4 regions of the Streptomyces sp. NPDC056527 genome follow, and region 4 is predicted to be linked to each of the others. Evidence: riboswitches for the same ligand, from Rfam matches in the RefSeq annotation. Region 4 holds a riboswitch; each other region holds the start of a gene.

The links. A riboswitch is a leader RNA that binds a small molecule or an ion and turns the genes downstream of it on or off. The one in region 4 is predicted to bind cyclic di-AMP.
Region 1: linked by a shared signal. The riboswitch ahead of ACFQ7Q_RS33690 (M23 family metallopeptidase) and the one ahead of ACFQ7Q_RS01420 (transglycosylase SLT domain-containing protein) in region 4 are both predicted to bind cyclic di-AMP.
Region 2: linked by a shared signal. The riboswitch ahead of ACFQ7Q_RS09440 (peptidoglycan DD-metalloendopeptidase family protein) and the one ahead of ACFQ7Q_RS01420 (transglycosylase SLT domain-containing protein) in region 4 are both predicted to bind cyclic di-AMP.
Region 3: linked by a shared signal. The riboswitch ahead of ACFQ7Q_RS09005 (M23 family metallopeptidase) and the one ahead of ACFQ7Q_RS01420 (transglycosylase SLT domain-containing protein) in region 4 are both predicted to bind cyclic di-AMP.

The regions. Positions count from the first base shown of each region.
Region 1 covers NZ_JBHTTQ010000124.1:159-4,360, forward strand. Annotated here, with positions in the region: partial or broken gene ACFQ7Q_RS33680 (hypothetical protein) at 1-185, shown strand, start outside; gene ACFQ7Q_RS33685 (PP2C family protein-serine/threonine phosphatase) at 300-1,517, shown strand; cyclic di-AMP (ydaO/yuaA leader) riboswitch at 1,730-1,877, shown strand; gene ACFQ7Q_RS33690 (M23 family metallopeptidase) at 1,889-2,986, shown strand; gene ACFQ7Q_RS33695 (PrsW family intramembrane metalloprotease) at 3,190-4,202, opposite strand, start outside.
Region 2 covers NZ_JBHTTQ010000012.1:36,443-40,644, forward strand. Annotated here, with positions in the region: gene ACFQ7Q_RS09425 (XRE family transcriptional regulator) at 1-370, shown strand, start outside; gene ACFQ7Q_RS09430 (DUF6126 family protein) at 391-546, shown strand; gene ACFQ7Q_RS09435 (tyrosine-protein phosphatase) at 556-1,368, opposite strand; cyclic di-AMP (ydaO/yuaA leader) riboswitch at 1,719-1,907, shown strand; gene ACFQ7Q_RS09440 (peptidoglycan DD-metalloendopeptidase family protein) at 1,912-2,871, shown strand; gene ACFQ7Q_RS09445 (SGNH/GDSL hydrolase family protein) at 3,035-3,829, shown strand; gene ACFQ7Q_RS09450 (STM4011 family radical SAM protein) at 3,816-4,202, opposite strand, start outside.
Region 3 covers NZ_JBHTTQ010000011.1:63,929-68,130, forward strand. Annotated here, with positions in the region: gene ACFQ7Q_RS08995 (M16 family metallopeptidase) at 1-695, shown strand, start outside; gene ACFQ7Q_RS09000 (M16 family metallopeptidase) at 722-2,089, shown strand; cyclic di-AMP (ydaO/yuaA leader) riboswitch at 2,293-2,459, shown strand; gene ACFQ7Q_RS09005 (M23 family metallopeptidase) at 2,472-3,254, shown strand; gene ACFQ7Q_RS09010 (GntR family transcriptional regulator) at 3,421-4,104, shown strand.
Region 4 covers NZ_JBHTTQ010000001.1:300,668-304,869, reverse strand. Annotated here, with positions in the region: gene ACFQ7Q_RS01430 (flavin-containing monooxygenase) at 1-67, shown strand, start outside; gene ACFQ7Q_RS01425 (phosphocholine-specific phospholipase C) at 195-2,219, shown strand; cyclic di-AMP (ydaO/yuaA leader) riboswitch at 2,521-2,680, shown strand; gene ACFQ7Q_RS01420 (transglycosylase SLT domain-containing protein) at 2,685-3,575, shown strand; gene ACFQ7Q_RS01415 (hypothetical protein) at 3,752-4,202, shown strand, end outside.

The DNA.
Region 1 (4,202 bases), on a different contig from region 4:
TCACCCTCGGGAACCTGGGGACGGGCGCGCTGCTCGATGTGACCGGGTGGTCGGCGACGCCGTGGCTGGTGCTGTGCGGGGTCGGGCTGGTGTGCGCGGGCGCGGTGGGGGCGCTGGGGCGCGGTGGACGGCTCGGCGCGGACGCGGGTTCGGAGGTGCGCTCGGCCTCAAAGGCTCGGGGGTAAGGGCCGGGGGCGCGCGGAGGTGAAGGGCGGGGGCGTAGGGGTGAGCGGCTGAGGAGGTGTCACCCACTCGGCCGAGCGGGGGTCGCCGCGCGGCGCGGCTCCCGCCACCCTGGGGTGGGCGCGGTACCGTCCGTCGCCGTGTACGGACCGGGCAGGAGAGCACAGGTGGGGCAGGGGCAGCGAGGCGCGGGCGGGGACGTGAACGGGCGTCCGCGGTCGCGAGCCGAGCGGGCCCGACGGTTCATCCGAGCCCTGCCCCCGCTCGTCATCCTCGGCGGTGTCGTCTTCGATCTCTCCACCCCGCCCTCGTACACGGCGGCTCCGATGTTCTCGGCCGCGCCCCTCATCGCGGCCCCGTTCTTCTCGATGCTGACGACCCTGCTCACCGGCATCGCGGCGATCCTCGCCAGTGTCGGTCTGCACCTCTACAACCACACCGCGACCGAAGTTCCCTCCCTCACCGAGACGTTCACGGTCGCCACCGTCGCCGTCCTCGCCCTGCTCATCAACCGGGTCGTGCTGCGCAGCGGTGAGCGGCTCGCCTCGGCCCGGGTGATCGCGGCGGCCGCCCAGAAGGCGGTCCTGCCGACCCCGGCCGAGCGGATCGGCGGACTCCAGGTGGCGGCTCGTTACGAGGCCGCGCAGGCTGACGCGTTCATCGGCGGCGACCTGTTCGCCGTCCAGGACACGCCGTACGGGGTGCGGCTCGTGGTGGGTGACGTACGGGGCAAGGGGCTGGACGCGGTCGAGGCGGTCGCCATCGTGATCGGCGCGTTCCGGGAGGCGGCCGAGCAGGAGGCGACCCTCGAGGGCGTCGCGCAGCGGCTGGAGCGGGCGCTGGCCCGGGAGGGCACGCGCCGTTCCAGCCTCGACGCCTTCGAGGGGTTCACCACCGCCGTCCTGGCCGAGATCCCGCGCGCGGACGGGCGCGTGCGGGTGGTGAACCGCGGTCACCCCGAGCCGCTGCTGCTGCACGCGGACGGGGCCCTGGAGCTTCTGGCGCCGAGCGAGCCGGCGCTGCCGCTCGGGATGGGCGAGTTGGCCGCCTGGCCCGACCGGGCCGACGAGAGCGCGTACCCGCCGGGCGCGACGCTGCTCTTCTACACCGACGGTCTCTCCGAGGCGCGCGACTCCACGGGCGCCTTCTACGATCCGGCCGAGCGGCTCTCGGGACGTATCTTCCCGGGACCCGAGGAACTGCTGGACGCGCTCGTCGACGACGTCCGCCGGTACACGGGCGGCGGCTCCACGGACGACATGGCGCTGCTCGCGGTGAGCCGTCCGACGACGGGACAGCCGGAGCGGCGGCGGACGATGCCGGTGGTTCCGTGACCATCCGTAGTGGAGAGGTACCGCTGCGATAACAATTGACACACCGTCAGCTCCATCTCTTTCATGCAGAGGTTTACTGAAGCGGGATCAAATCGGGCTGTACCGGCTCAATCTCTTGAATGATCACTCGGAACAGCTTGGAATCCCGCCCCCGTGTCTATTAACGTTCGATAACGCAGTGCGGTCGTCCCAGCCGTCGCAAGAGACGGCACCGTGCGCACGCGCCGAATCCTGAAAGGGAACCGGGGAACCACCACTTGGGGTGAATCGGGCACCGTCGCACCCGTGCGACACCGCCCGTAGGAGACCTTCCTGCTCCGAACCCGTCAGCTAACCCGGTAGGCGAGAAGGAAGGAAAGGAGTGCGCCTCCGTGGCGTCCAACACCCCTGCCCCCGAAGACACCTTCGACGGGTTCCAAGCGTTCGGTGCCCCGAGCGCCGCCGGTAAGGACGACGACGCCACGGCGTGGGGGGAGTGGAACCCCACCGAGGACTCCCTTCGTCAGCAGGCCCGCTCCGGTGGTCGCCACCGGGTCGTGAAGCAGCGCTCGGCCTTCGCCCGCTCCTCCACCGTCCTCGGCGTCGGTGTCATCGCGGCCGTCGGCGCCGGTGGCATGGCCACCGCCAAGGACAAGCCCCCGGTCTCCATCTCGCTCCCGGACCTGAACCTCCCGGACGCCTCCGAACTGCCGGGCGTCGGCGAGTTCATCTCCGGCGAGGACGGCGCCGACGGTACGGGTTCCGGGACGAACAACCCGCAGCCGCTCACCGCCTCCCTCACCCTCCCGGCCGACAGCGCCGCGAAGGCCGACGGCGGATCCGCCTCCGAGTCCACCGCCGACGCCGGCGAGGCGCTGCGCGCCCGCATCCTCCAGCAGGCCGAGCAACAGCAGGCTTCCGCCGACGCGGCCGAGAAGGCCGAGGCGGAGAAGCAGGCGGCCGAGAAGGCCGCGGCGGAGGCGGCGGCGAAGGCGTCCGCGGCCGAGAAGGCCGCCGCCGAGGCGAAGAAGAAGGCGGAGGCGGAAGCGGCCGCGAAGGCCGAGGCGGAGCGCCTGGCCAAGCTCGCCGCGAGCTACTCGCTGCCCACGTCCTCGTACACCCTCACCTCCACGTACGGCCAGTCCGGCTCCATGTGGTCCTCCGGCTACCACACCGGCCTCGACTTCGCGGCCCCCACCGGCACCCCGGTCAAGGCGGTCCACGGCGGCACCATCAAGTCGGCGGGCTGGTCCGGCTCGTACGGCTACCGGATCGTCCTGGAGCTGGAGGACGGCTCGGAGGTCTGGTACGCGCACCTGTCCTCGATGACGGTGAGCGCGGGCCAGTCGGTGGGCACGGGCGACACGATCGGCCGCGTCGGCGCGACCGGCAACGTGACCGGCCCGCACCTGCACCTGGAGGTCCACACCGCGGGCGGCGACGGCATCGACCCGGCGGCCTGGCTGCGGGACAAGGGCCTGTCGGTCTGATCCGGCCGGGCATCCGAGGCCGACGAGGCCGCTGAACCTACGACGCGTCCCATCGCGCTCTTCGCGCGGGGGACGCGTCCTTGTGCGTGGCCCCATGCCTCCGACACCCCTCCCGACGTCAGGGCCGCCGGAACACGGCGGGGCCGTCGGCGTCCGGTCGCGTTCGCCCTGCGACCGGCCGCCGCGGGGCCGGCCCCCGCGGCCTAGCTGCGGTACGGGTTGTAGCCGCCGTAGTCCAGGTACTGCGGCGGTGTCCAGACCTGGCCCGTCGCCCGTGCCGCATAGGTCAGGGCGGGGGACGCGACCGACTTGCGCTGCCAGAGGTGGTGGAGCAGCTCCTGCTCGCGGGCGGTGAAGTCCGGGCCGCCCGCGTCGCGCAGGGCGCGGTGGCGCAGGAAGGCGAGGGTCGTCGCGAACGCCTCGTACTCCCCGACCGCGACGGCGGCCGGGGGGCCGTACGTGCGGCGGGCGAAGTCGCGGGCGAGGGAGCGGGCCCGCATGGAGGCGAGCGCGAGCGGCTCCGCGGGGGAGAGCCAGCCGGCCGCCGCGTACGCCGGGAGCTGCCCGGATATCGTGCGCAGCTCCCGCTGCCTGCTCCATATCGCCAGCCACGTCAGCAGACCGAACGCGGGCACCATGAAGATGCCGTACACCACGATGAAGCCCCACGGGCCGAGGACCGTCGCCGAGCTGTTCCACAGGGCATGCACGCCCATCGAGAGGACGAGACCGGTCACCGGCAACAGGACGCGCCGCACGCGCTGACGGCGGGTGGCGAGGGCGGCGAAGCCGAAGCCGAGTCCGGTGAGCACGGTGAAGAGCGGATGCGCGAACGGCGACATCACGATCCGTACGAAGAAGGTGCCGGCGGTCATCGAGCCGATGCCGGACGTACCGATCTCCTGGTCCTCGCCGAACGCCCGGCCGAGATAGAGGATGTTCTCGGTGAAGGCGAAGCCGCTGGCGGTCAGGCCGGCTATCACGACGCCGTCGACGAGACCGGTGAAGTCGCGGCGGCGCAGCAGGAAGATCAGCAGCACGGCGGCGGCCTTGGCGCTCTCCTCGACCACCGGCGCCACGACCGTGGCGCCGAGAGTGTCGGCGGAGGCCGGGTCGGCCGTGGCGGTGGCTATCCAGCGGACCGCGAAGGAGTTGGCGAGGATCGAGACGAGCGCGGCGGCGAAGGCGCCCCAGCAGAACGCGAAGATCAGGTTCC
Region 2 (4,202 bases), on a different contig from region 4:
TGATCCGGTCGTCAGGGCGGGCCGGTCAGAGCCCGTCGAGGCCGACGGCTGGATCTACCGCCAGGCCGGCGGACCCGGTCGTGCGATGCAGGCGCTTCGGGTCCATGTGCCGTACGCCACCCGGAGCGACATCGTGCGCGTCCATCCCGGGGAGGAATGGCTCCACGTCCTCGAAGGTCAGGTGCGCCTCGCACTCGGCGACACCGTGCACGTCCTGGATCCCGGGGACAGCGCGCACTTCGACTCGCTCACCCCGCACCGCATCGGAGCCGCCGGCCGCGGCGGGGCCGAGCTGCTCTTCGTCCACACGCTGATGCAGAGCCCCGCCGCCGAGCTGTGCCTCGGCGACGGAACCCCGCATCTGCGCTGAGCCCTTCGGAAGGGTCGGATATGTCCGAGAAGTCCGCACCTGTCACCGGTGAAGAGCGCGACGGGGGCAAGTTCCCCAAGGGTCTTGTGCTCCGGCTCTTCGCCTATCTGGTGGCCGGGCACCTCTTCGCCGGTTTCCTCTACCTGCTGTTCATGCTCGGCGGGCAGAACCAGTAGCGGGCAGGGTCACGCCTCGGCGACGAGCCGCTCGCGCAGCCGCTCCCGAGTCTCGGGGGCGAGCGTGAGGCCGTCCGTGAGGTAGCTCTCGACCGTGCCCCAGTTCTGCTCGATCGTCTCGAACGCGGCCCGCAGGTACTCGACGCGCGCGTCGAAGAGCGGGCTGAGCAGCTCCATCACCTCGGGCGACATGGCGTCCGCGGCGGTGGAGCTGCGGCGCACCTTGTACCGGCGGTGCGGGTCGTTCGACTTCACGTAGTCGGCCTCGATCGCCTCGCGCTCGACGCCCACCGCGAGCAGCGAGATGGCGATCGACAGGCCCGCGCGGTCCTTGCCGGCCGCGCAGTGCATCAGCGCGGGAACGCTGTCCTCGGCCATCGCATGCAGGATGCGGCTGTGCTCCGCGGTCCGCTCGACAATCATCTTCCGGTACGAATCAGACATTCGGGCGGCCGCCTTGCCGTCGCCCAGGATGGCGCGGAGCTGCTCCAGCTCGCCCGTGCTGACCAGCTTCCAGAACTCCTTGCCGTCGGCCGGGTCGTTGAGCGGTATGTTCACATTTCGTACACCCGGAAGATCGACGTCCGGGCCCTCGACCTTCCGGTCCGCCTGGTTGCGGAAGTCGAAGATCGTGTGCAGTCCGAGGGTGGAGAGGAAGGCCGCGTCCTCCTCGGTGGCGTGCGCGAGGTGGCCGCTGCGGAAGAGGCGTCCGAACCGCACCGATCCGCCGTTCACGGTCGGCAGGCCGCCCACGTCCCGGAAGTTGCGTACCCCCGTGAGCTCGGGTTCGGTCGACGGGACCTGAGGCAGCTGCTGCGTCACGAGTGCTCCTGAAGGTTGGCTGATCGAGATCGGTTCCTCGGCCAATCATCCCGGGTGGCGTCGGCTGCGCACACCCCCGGGGCATGGGAATGGGTGTTCTGTCCGAATTGGGCCCTTAGGCATAACGCGCCCTGTTAATAGGGGAGATGGGTTCCCATGCGTGAGCAGCGTCATAAAAGTGACGGACCGTGCCTGATCGTTCCGGGCAAACTCCGTACCGGAAAAGGGGATCGAGGTTCCGCCCTCCACGGAGGGTGACCGGAATTCGGCGCGGATATCCCGGCCCTGAATGCGAGAGAAAAGTGGTGGCTTGTTCGCGCCGACCCCGCTCGTCTACGGTCACCGTCAATCCGGTCGGACCGCCGAATCCTGCCACCGCCCGGAATCCGCACCCATCCACGTAAGGCAGGAGCGGGGGACCCAGGTAAGTACGCCGAACCGGTCGATCCGGACGGCTTGGGGTTAAGCCGCGTGAGAACGCGGCCGGACATCTCCAGTCCGAACCCGACAGCTCACCTCGCAGGCGACGGAGAGGAATTCGCCATGCCCGCAAAGGGTAAGCATCGCCGTCCCAAGGCCAACCCGATCACGCGCGGATTCGTCGCCGCCGGCACCGGTGGCGCCGTCGTCGCCCTGCCGCTCCTCGGTGCGACCGGAGCCCACGCCGCCGACAAGGGCGCCCCGACCGTGACGCCCGAGCAGGCCGTCGCCGCCGTCGCCGCCGCTCCCGCGAAGGCCCCGGCCGCCGACAAGGCCGCCAAGCCGAAGACGTACTCCGTCGTGCGTGGCGACTACCTGTCGAAGATCGCCTCCGAGCACCACCTGGCGGGTGGCTGGAAGAAGCTCTACGAGGACAACCGCCAGGTCGTCGGCGGGAACCCCTCGCTGATCCTTCCCGGCATGAAGCTCACCCTCGGCGCCAAGTCGACGGCCAAGGCCGCCGCGCCCAAGGCCGCCCCGAAGGCCGCGCCCAAGGCGGAGAAGTCCTCCACCGGTTCGGGCGAGCGCAGCTCGCGCAGCAGCGACCGCGGCACGGTCGAGTCCACCCAGGCCCCGGCGTCCACGCCGGCGCAGGCCGCCCCCGCCAAGGCCGCGTCCTCCGGCTGGGTCGCCCCGGTCAGCGGCGGCATCTCCACCCCGTACCGCGCCTCCGGCGCCATGTGGTCCTCCGGCTACCACACCGGTGTCGACTTCATCGCCTCCTCCGGCACCTCGGTCAAGGCCGTCGGCGCGGGCACCGTCTACTCCGCGGGCAACAGCGGCTCGTACGGCAACGAGGTCGTCATCCAGCACGCCGACGGCACGTTCTCGCAGTACGCCCACCTCTCCTCCCTGGGCGTCTCCGCCGGCCAGACCGTCACCGGCGGCCAGGAGATAGGTCTCTCCGGCTCGACCGGCAACTCCACCGGTCCGCACCTGCACTTCGAGATCCGCACCGGACCGAGCTACGGCTCGGACATCGACCCGCTGGCCTACCTGCGCTCGCACGGCGTCAGCATCTGACGTACACCCAGCATCCGAAGGGGCCCGGCACCTGTGTGCCGGGCCCCTTCGCGTACCGCCGTATTCCGGCTTGGCGGAATCTTGACCGGTGGCGTATCTCACCCGGCGTCAACCCCTCCTTACGGTCGCGTAGGTCACACCCATAAGGGAAAGATGAGTTCCCGTGGCAGACGATTCGAGATCAAGAGACATGGACGTATTCGGGTCGTACGCGGCGATCGGTGACAGCTTCACCGAGGGCGTCGGAGACCCCGGCCCCGACGGGAAGTACGTCGGATGGGCGGACCGTTTCGCGGTCCTGCTCGCCGACCAGCTGCCGGAGCACGACGCATTCCGATACGCCAACCTGGCCGTACGCGGCCGCCTCCTCGACCAGATCGTCGAGGAGCAGGTCCCCAGGGCGAAGGAGCTCGCCCCCGACCTGGTGACCTTCTGCGCGGGGGGCAACGACATCATCCGCCCGGGCACCGACCCGGACGACGTCGCCGAGCGCTTCGAGCGCGCCGTCGCCGATCTGACCTCGGCCGTCGGCACGGTCATGGTGACGACCGGCTTCGACACCCGCGACGTACCCGTGCTGCGCCATCTGCGCGGCAAGATCGCCACCTACACGGCCCATGTCCGGGCCGTCGCCGACCGCTACGGCTGCCCGGTCCTGGACCTGTGGTCGCTCAAGTCGGTGCAGGACAGGCGGGCTTGGGACGACGACCGGCTGCACCTCTCGCCCGAGGGCCACACCCGGGTCGCGCTGCGCGCCGCCCAGGTCCTCGGTCTGGAGGTGCCGGCCGACCCGGACCAGCCGTGGCCGCCGCTGCCGCCGCGCGGCACGCTGGAGGTGCGCCGCGACGACATCAACTGGGCCAGGGAGTACCTCGTGCCGTGGATCGGCAGGCGGCTGCGGGGTGAGAGCTCGGGGGACTACGTGGAGGCCAAGCGGCCGGACCTCATGCCTCTGTGAGCGCGGCGGGGACGCGTTCCAGGACGCCGCCCGCGAACACGTCGTACAGCGGCAGCGTCTCCAGATGGACATATCCGATGTGGCAGTCGCAGACGGCGAGGGGGCAGGCGCGTGGCCGCAGGGCCGCGCGGTACGAACCGTCGTAGAGGTTGCCGAGCTCGGCCTTCACGAAGTGGCAGCGTCGCACCGTCCCGTCACCGTCCACCGAGATCACCGACTCGCCGGTCCGGCAGGGGAGACCGGCCGAGGGGTGCGGACGACGGCTGTACGGGAAGAGGGGGTCGAGGGCCGTCCAGCCCTCGGCCTCCCCATCGGTGTACGTGTGCCCCTCGGCGGCGTTCACCCAGAGGTAGACCTCGGGTGGGAGATCGTC
Region 3 (4,202 bases), on a different contig from region 4:
TGGCGTGGATCGAGAAGTACTTCGGCTCGATCCCGTCGCACGACGGCAAGCTGCCGCCGCGTGACGGCACTCTGCCGGAAACCATCGGCGAGCAGCTGCGCGAGGTCGTCGAGGAGGAGGTCCCGGCCCGCGCGCTGATGGCCGCCTACCGGCTCCCGCACGACGGCACGCGCGAGTGCGACGCCGCCGACCTGGCCCTGACCGTCCTCGGCGGCGGCGAGTCCTCGCGGCTCCACAACCGTCTGGTCCGCCGCGACCGCACGGCGGTGGCCGCGGGGTTCGGTCTGCTGCGCCTGGCCGGGGCCCCCTCGCTGGGCTGGCTGGACGTCAAGACGTCCGGCGGTGTCGAGGTGCCCGAGATCGAGGCCGCCGTCGACGAGGAGCTGGCCAGGTTCGCCGCCGAGGGCCCGACGCCCGAGGAGATGGAGCGCGCCCAGGCCCAGTTGGAGCGCGAGTGGCTGGACCGGCTGGGCACGGTCGCGGGCCGGGCCGACGAACTGTGCCGCTTCGCGGTCCTGTTCGGCGACCCGCAGCTCGCCCTCACCGCCGTGCACCGGGTGCTGGAGGTCACGGCCGAGGAGGTGCAGGCGGTCGCCAAGGCCCGGCTGCGCCCGGACAACCGCGCGGTGCTCGTCTACGAGCCGCTCGGTACCGAACAGAGCGACAGCGACGAGGAAGAGGGAGCGGACCAGTGACCGACGCTGCCGCGTCTTTGACGAGCATGACGTTCCACCCGCAGCCGCAGGCCGGCACCGCGAAGCCCTGGGCCTTCCCGGCCCCGGACCGCGGAGCGCTGGACAACGGTCTGACGGTGCTGCGCTGCCACCGCCCCGGCCAGCAGGTGGTGGCCGTCGAGATCTTCCTCGACGCCCCGCTGGACGCAGAGCCCGAGGGCCTGGACGGCGTGGCCACGATCATGGCCCGCGCCCTCTCCGAGGGCACGGACAAGCACTCCGCCGAGGAGTTCGCCGCCGAGCTGGAGCGCTGCGGCGCCACGCTCGACGCACACGCCGACCACCCGGGCGTACGGGTCTCCCTGGAGGTCCCCGTCTCCCGGCTGCCCAAGGCGCTCGGCCTGCTCGCCGAGGCGCTGATCGCGCCCGCCTTCCTCGACACCGAGGTCGAGCGCCTGGTGCGCAACCGGCTCGACGAGATCCCGCACGAGACGGCCAACCCGGCCCGCCGGGCGGCCAAGCAGCTCTCCAAGGAGCTTTTCCCGGCCACGTCGCGCATGTCGCGGCCGCGCCAGGGGACCGAGGAGACGGTGGCGGCGATCGACGCCACGGCCGTCCGTGCCTTCTTCGAGGCGTACATGCGGCCCTCCACGGCCACGGCCGTCGTCGTCGGCGACCTGACCGACGTGGACCTGGACAAGGTCCTCGCCGAGTCGCTGGGCGCGTGGACGGGGAACGAGGCCGAGCCGCGCCCCGTCCCGCCGATCACGGCCGACGACACCGGCCGGGTGGTCATCGTGGACCGGCCGGGTGCCGTCCAGACACAGCTGCTCATCGGGCGCGTCGGCGCCGACCGGCACGACCGTGTCTGGCCGGCCCAGGTCCTCGGCACATACTGCCTCGGTGGCACCCTCACCTCCCGCCTGGACCGCGTCCTGCGCGAGGAGAAGGGCTACACCTACGGCGTCCGTGCCTTCGGCCAGGTGCTGCGCTCCGACGGCCAGGGGCACGGCGCCTCGATGCTCGCCATCAGCGGTTCCGTCGACACCCCCAACACCGGTCCGGCACTTGACGACCTGTGGAAGGTGCTGCGCACCCTCGCCGCCGAGGGGTTGACGGACGCCGAGCGCGACGTGGCCGTGCAGAACCTGGTGGGTGTGGCGCCGCTGAAGTACGAGACGGCCGCCTCCGTCGCCGGGACGCTCGCCGACCAGGTCGAGCAGCACCTTCCGGACGACTTCCAGGCGCAGTTGTACGCGCGACTGGCCGAGACCGGCACGGTGGAGGCGACCGCCGCGGTCGTGAACGCCTTCCCGGTGGACCGACTTGTCACCGTGCTCGTCGGTGACGCGGCGCAGATCGAGGAGCCGGTGCGTGCTCTCGGTATCGGCGAAGTGACCGTCGTCACCGGCTGATCGAGTCGGCCGCGCGCCACATCGAGGACCCCGTCATCACCGTATGGCGGGGTCCTCCCCTTTGTCCGGATTGAGGGCGAGCGTGGGTGTATGCCCTGTGGCATGTCTTACAAACGGGCGTGTCTGTTTGCTGATTGAAAGACGGTCCGCTTAGCGTCGGTCCGGCTGTTCGCCAGTTGCACCCGCCGCGAGCCCGTGGCATCGGACAGTCATCGCCGAGTCCCCGTCAGGCGCGAGCCTGGGGAGCCGGGGACCCATACGAAGTCCCTGGGGTGAATCGGACGCCTTCGCACCCGTGCGGAGGGGCCCGTAGGAGACCTTCCTGCTCCGAACCCGTCAGCTAACCCGGTAGGCGAGAAGGAAGGAAAGGATCAGCCACTACATGGCGTTCACCCGTGCCACCGGGAAGCATCGTGGTCCGAGCCGTATGGCGCGCCGTAGCGCGGGCATCGCCGGCATCGCGACCATCGCCACCACCGGCGTCATCGGAACCCTCGCCTCCCCGGCGCTCGCCGCCGACGCGGACGCCCCCTCCTTCGAGGACACCGGCCTGACCCAGATCGTCGCGGCGGACTCCCTCGCCGCCACGATCGACGCCCAGGCCGCCGCCCAGGAGCGCGAGGCCGCCGAGGCCGTCGAGCGGGCCAAGGCCGAGGCCCGGGCGAAGGCCGAGGCGAAGCGCAAGGCCGAGGCCCGCGCCAAGGAGGTCCGCGAGGCCAAGGAGCGCGCCGCCCGCGAGGCCGAGCGCAAGCGCCTGAACTCCTTCCAGCTTCCCGTCGCCGGTTCGTACGTGACCACCAGCTACCAGGCCGGTGGCGCGCTCTGGTCCTCCGGCAGCCACTCCGGCGTCGACTTCCGGGCCGCCTCGGGCAGCCGAGTCGTCTCCGTCGGCTCCGGCACAGTCGTCGAGGCCGGCTGGGGTGGCGCGTACGGCAACAACATCGTCATCCGGATGAACGACGGCACGTACACCCAGTACGGTCACCTGTCGTCCATCGGTGTCTCGGTCGGCCAGTCCGTCACCCCGGGCCAGCAGATAGGCCTCTCGGGCTCGACCGGCAACTCGACCGGCCCGCACCTCCACTTCGAGGCGCGCACCACCGCCGAGTACGGCTCCGACATCAACCCGGTCGCGTACCTCCGCGCCCGCGGCGTGAACGTCTGACCGCTGCTCGCGAAGCAGGCGTCAGAAAAGCCCCGGCTCGTCCTGAGCCGGGGCTTTTTGCTGGCCAAAAGATATCCATCTTCCCGGATCTCCTTCGGAAATTCCGCACCTCTGCAATAGAGTCGCCGACGAACCGGTTTCGCGCGGATCAAGGCGGAGGTCGAAGATGCGCATTCCCGCGCAGTCGGTATGCACGGCGATTCGGGACGACATCGTGTCCGGGGTCCTCCCGTGCGGCAGTCGTCTGACCGAGGAGCAGCTGGCCCGCCGTTACGGAGTCTCCCGTGTCCCCGTCCGTGAGGCGCTGCGCACCCTGGAGTCCGAGGGCTTCGTGATCAGCCGCCGCCACGCGGGCGCCCATGTCGCCGAACCCACCGAGCAGGAGGCGGCCGACCTGCTGGACGTCAGGGCACTGCTCGAACCGCTGGGCGCCGCCCGAGCCGCCCAGCGCCGCACCGACGCCCACCTCAAGGTGCTGCGTGGCCTGGTCAGGCTGGGGCAGGAACGGGCCAGGCGCGGCCAGGGCGAGGATCTGCGCTCGCTCGGCGCCTGGTTCCACGAGACGCTGGCGCAGGCGTCCGGCAGCCCGGCGCTCACGGCGCTGCTCACCCAGCTGCGGCACAAGATCGCCTGGATGTACGCGGTCGAGCCCACCGCCCAGCCCGTCGAGGCGTGGGCCGAGCACGGGGCGATCGTCGACGCGGTGGCGCGCGGCGACGCCGAACGGGCCCGCGCGCTGACCGCGCTGCACGCCGAGCGTTCGCTGACGCAGCACCGGCTGAAGCGGCAGGAACGCGGGCGTGTGAGGGCTTCGCAACACGTCGTAAACACCGCGAGCGCCCGGAATTAACACGCGGGCCGTATACAAAGAATAGGAATTCTCGGGGCTTTCTTTGTGCTGCCTCGAATTCCGGAAAGTCGGCGGTCGGGCCGGCTGCGGAAAACAAT
Region 4 (4,202 bases):
CGCGGAGGTGCTCGCGGCCCGGACGGCCGGGGAGCAAGTCATTGGTCTGCCCGCTCACCAATCATAGGCGGAGAACCCACCACTCCTCGGAAGTTCACTCAAGAATTACCGCACGGATCTATACCTTTAGGCCGCCCTCCCCCATCCTTTCCTCGATGTGCCGCTGGGGCACGCAGTGACGCGAGAGGCGGGGCATGACTCCCATCAGTCGCAGGGGATTCGTCGGGATCGGGGCAGGTCTCATGGCGGGCGCCGCGCTCCCCCCGGGCACGGCATCGGCCACCGCAGCGGCCGCCACCGGTACGCTCACCGACGTCAAGCACGTCGTGATCCTCATGCAGGAGAACCGCAGCTTCGACCACTACTTCGGCAGGCTGCGGGGGGTCCGCGGCTTCGGCGACCGGGCCGCGGGCAACATCCCGGGCGGCTGGGGAACGTTCAACCAGCCCAACTGGGGCGGCCGTCAGCACCCGTGGAAGCTGAGCGCCACCCCGCCCGCCGGGGGCGTCGACGGCGAGACCCTGGCCCAGTGCAACGGCGACCTTCCGCACAGCTGGACCTCGCAGCACGCGGCGTGGAACAAGGGCCGTATGGACAACTGGGTGACGGGCGTCGGCAACACCCGCACCCTCGGCTATCTCGACCGCGGCGACATCCCGTTCCACTACGCCCTCGCCGACAACTACACGATCTGCGACGCGTACTTCTGCTCGGCGCTCAGCGCCACGGGCCCCAACCGCACCTTCCTGTGGAGCGGCAGGATCGACGCCTCCAGCAAGGACGGCGGCGACGAGTCCGGGCTCACCTGGGAGACGTACGCCGAAGCGCTCCAGCGCGCCGGGGTGAGCTGGAAGGTCTACCAGAACGCGCAGGACAACTACGGCGACAACGGCCTCGCGTACTTCAAGAAGTTCACCGACGCGCGACCGGGCGACCCGCTGTACGACCGCGGCATGGGGTCGGTCCCCAAGGTCACCGGCTCGACCCCGGACGACATCGCCGCCGCGATCCGTGCCGACGTCCTCGCCGGCACGCTCCCCCAGGTCTCCTGGGTCGTGGCCAACGAGGCCTTCTCCGAGCACCCGTACGCCCCGCCCGGCGACGGCGCGCACTTCGTGGACCTCGTCTACCGCGCGCTCGCCGCGAACCCGGAGGTGTTCGACGGGACGGTCCTCTTCCTCAACTACGACGAAAACGACGGCTTCTTCGACCACGTGCCGCCGCCGGTCGCCCCGCCCGGCACCCCCGGCGAGTATCTCGACGGCGTCCCGATCGGTCTCGGCTTCCGGGTCCCGATGCTCGTCATGTCCCCCTGGACGCGCGGCGGGTGGGTCAGCTCCGAGGTCTTCGACCACACCTCCGTCCTGCGGTTCATGGAGACCTGGACGGCCGCCCTCGGCACCCCCGCCGCCTGCCCGAACATCAGCGCATGGCGGCGCAAGGTCACGGGTGACCTGACCGGGGTCTTCGACTTCGCGCACCCCGTCTTCGGCGTTCCCTCGGGGCTCCCCTCCACCGCCAAGGTGATCGGGCAGTCGACCTGCGGCCCCCTGCCCAACCCGGTCCCGCAGGACAACGCCCTGCCCGCTCAGGAGACCGGAACCCGCCCGGCGCGCGCCCTGCCGTACCAGGTGAACGGCAACCTCGACCGGTTCGAGTTCGGCGCGGCCGGCAAGATCCTGGCCTGGTTCTCCATGACGAACCAGGGCACGCAGGCGACGCGCGCCGCGCACTTCACGATCCACCCGCACCAGCACCGGGACACGGCGGCCTGGCAGTACACCGTGGACCCGGGCGCGACGTCCACGGACTACTTCAACATCGGGCTCGGGTCCGGGTCGGGCAAGTACGACATCTCGATGATGGGCCCCAACCGCTTCCTGCGACGCTTCATCGGCGACGCCTCGAAGCCGGGCAAGGCCGTCGAGGTCGCGGCGCGCTTCGCGACCGAGCCGGGCACGGGGAAGACGGCGATCCACTTCAGGATGACCAACAGCTCCGCCGGTCCGGTGACCTTCACGATCCGCTCGAACGCCTACCGCTCCGACGGACCGTGGACGTACACGGTGGCGGCGAACTCCTCGCGCGAGGACTACTTCAACGCCGTGGCGTACCACAACGGCTGGTACGACTTCACGATCCTCGCCGACATCGACGGCACCTGGTCGCGCCGCTACACGGGCCACATCGAGACCGGCACCGCGAGCATCACGGGCTGACACACAACCGCACTTCCCACCAAAAGGGGCACAAGGGTCTTTATTAGCCCTTGTGCCCCTTTTCTCAACTCAGCTGAATTTACCGTAATGACCGATTTGATGCCCCTGGTGAGATGAATCACCCAAAGGGCCTTCAGTGATCTCCTCGCACCTTCCGTCCCCTTACCCCTCAAGGAAGTTCAGCGGGCCGGATGCCGCGAAGAACGCCTTCGCGAATTACCCACGTGCGAGACGTCTTGTTTCTGTCGACATTTCTCGCCTACGGTCACCTCGACCCGGACGGATCGCCTAATCCTGCCACCGTCCGAAAAGACCGATCATTCACCCGAAGGCAGGAGCGGGGGACCCACTATTCGCCGGTCCGGATTCTCCGGAGCGGCTCGGGGTGAAGTCGCACGTGTGCGGCCGGGCATCTCCAGCCCGAACCCGACAGCTCACCCCGCAGGCGCCGGAGAGGAATGCATCATGCCCGCACACGGTAAGCACCGGCGCCCCAAGCGACGTCCCCTGACCCGCGGTATCACCCTCGCGAGCACGGGTGGCGCCGCACTGGCCCTGCCCCTGGTCGCCACGGCCACCGCCCACGCGACGCCCCAGGCCGCCCCCGCGACCGCCCCCGTCGCGAAGACCGTCTTCAGCGCCCCCGCGAAGATCGCGGAATCAATTCCGGCAGCCCAGAATTCCGCCGCCAAGACCTATAAGGTCGTCCGCGGCGACTCCCTTTCCGTGATCGCACACGAGCAGGATGTCCAGGGCGGCTGGAAGGCCCTGTACCGTGCGAATCGCAGCGCCGTGGGTGACAACCCGTCACTTATCCACCCTGGGCTCAAGCTGAAGCTCAGCGGGAATTCCGCCACCGCTCCGAAGCAGCCCAAGCAGTCGAAGTCCTCGGCCCGTTCGGACGCCGACAGGGCCGACCGCTCGCAGCAGCGGAGCGCCGCTCCCGCCAAGGCCGCTCCCGCGAAGCCCGCCGCCGCGGCTTCCGCGAAGGCCGCCGCCGCGCCCAAGGCCCAGGCCGCCCCGGCGAAGATGTACGCCGACAACCTCGACGGCTGGATCCGCGAGTCGCTGGACGTCATGGCGCGCTACGGGATCCCCGGCTCGTACGAGGGCATCCACCGCAACATCATGCGCGAGTCCTCGGGCAACCCGCAGGCCATCAACCTCTGGGACTCGAACGCCGTCAAGGGCACCCCGTCCAAGGGTCTCCTCCAGGTCATCGAGCCGACCTTCCTCGCCTACCACGTGCCGGGCACGTCGATGGACCTCTTCGACCCCGTCGCCAACATCACCGCGGCCTGCAACTACGCCGCGGACCGCTACGGCTCCATCGACAACGTCAACGGGGCGTACTGACCCCCGCTCCGCGTCGACTCCACGCCCCGGCCCCGGTTCCTCATGGGCCGGGGCTTCGGCGTTCCGGCGAAGCGGCATGGGGCATTCCGTACCCACGCGACGTACTTGGCGTGCAGCATGGGCGACTGATGATCCGCGGCGGGGATCGCGGATCCCGTCCCTGGGGGGAACGACGCATGAAGAGAACGCTTGCCGTGTGCGCGGCCGCGGCCGCGCTGGCCGGGCTGCTCACGGCCGCAGGTCCGGCCGTGGCACAGACGCCGGGCGCCGACGCCGACGGTGATTCCGGCGCCGCACGATGCACGTCCGGCCCGACCGTACTGCCCTCGCTCCCGCCGGACGCCCGCGGCGGGATCTCCACCGAGGGCGTGCACGATCTCGGCCCGCGCGGCCTGGCCGTGGGCGCGAGCGGCGGCCTGCCCGTGTACTGGAGGGGTGAGCGGCTCCACCGGGTGCCGCTGCCCGAGGGTTACGACGAGGGCGCGGTCCGGGCCGTCAACCGGCAGGGGCTCATGGCCGGCTGGGTGGGCCGCCGCTCCGACGGTTCGACCGCCCTGTTCAGCTACCGCCCCGGCGCCGCGTCGGTGCGGCTGTTCTCCGTGGGTGTGGCACGGGCCGCATCCGATG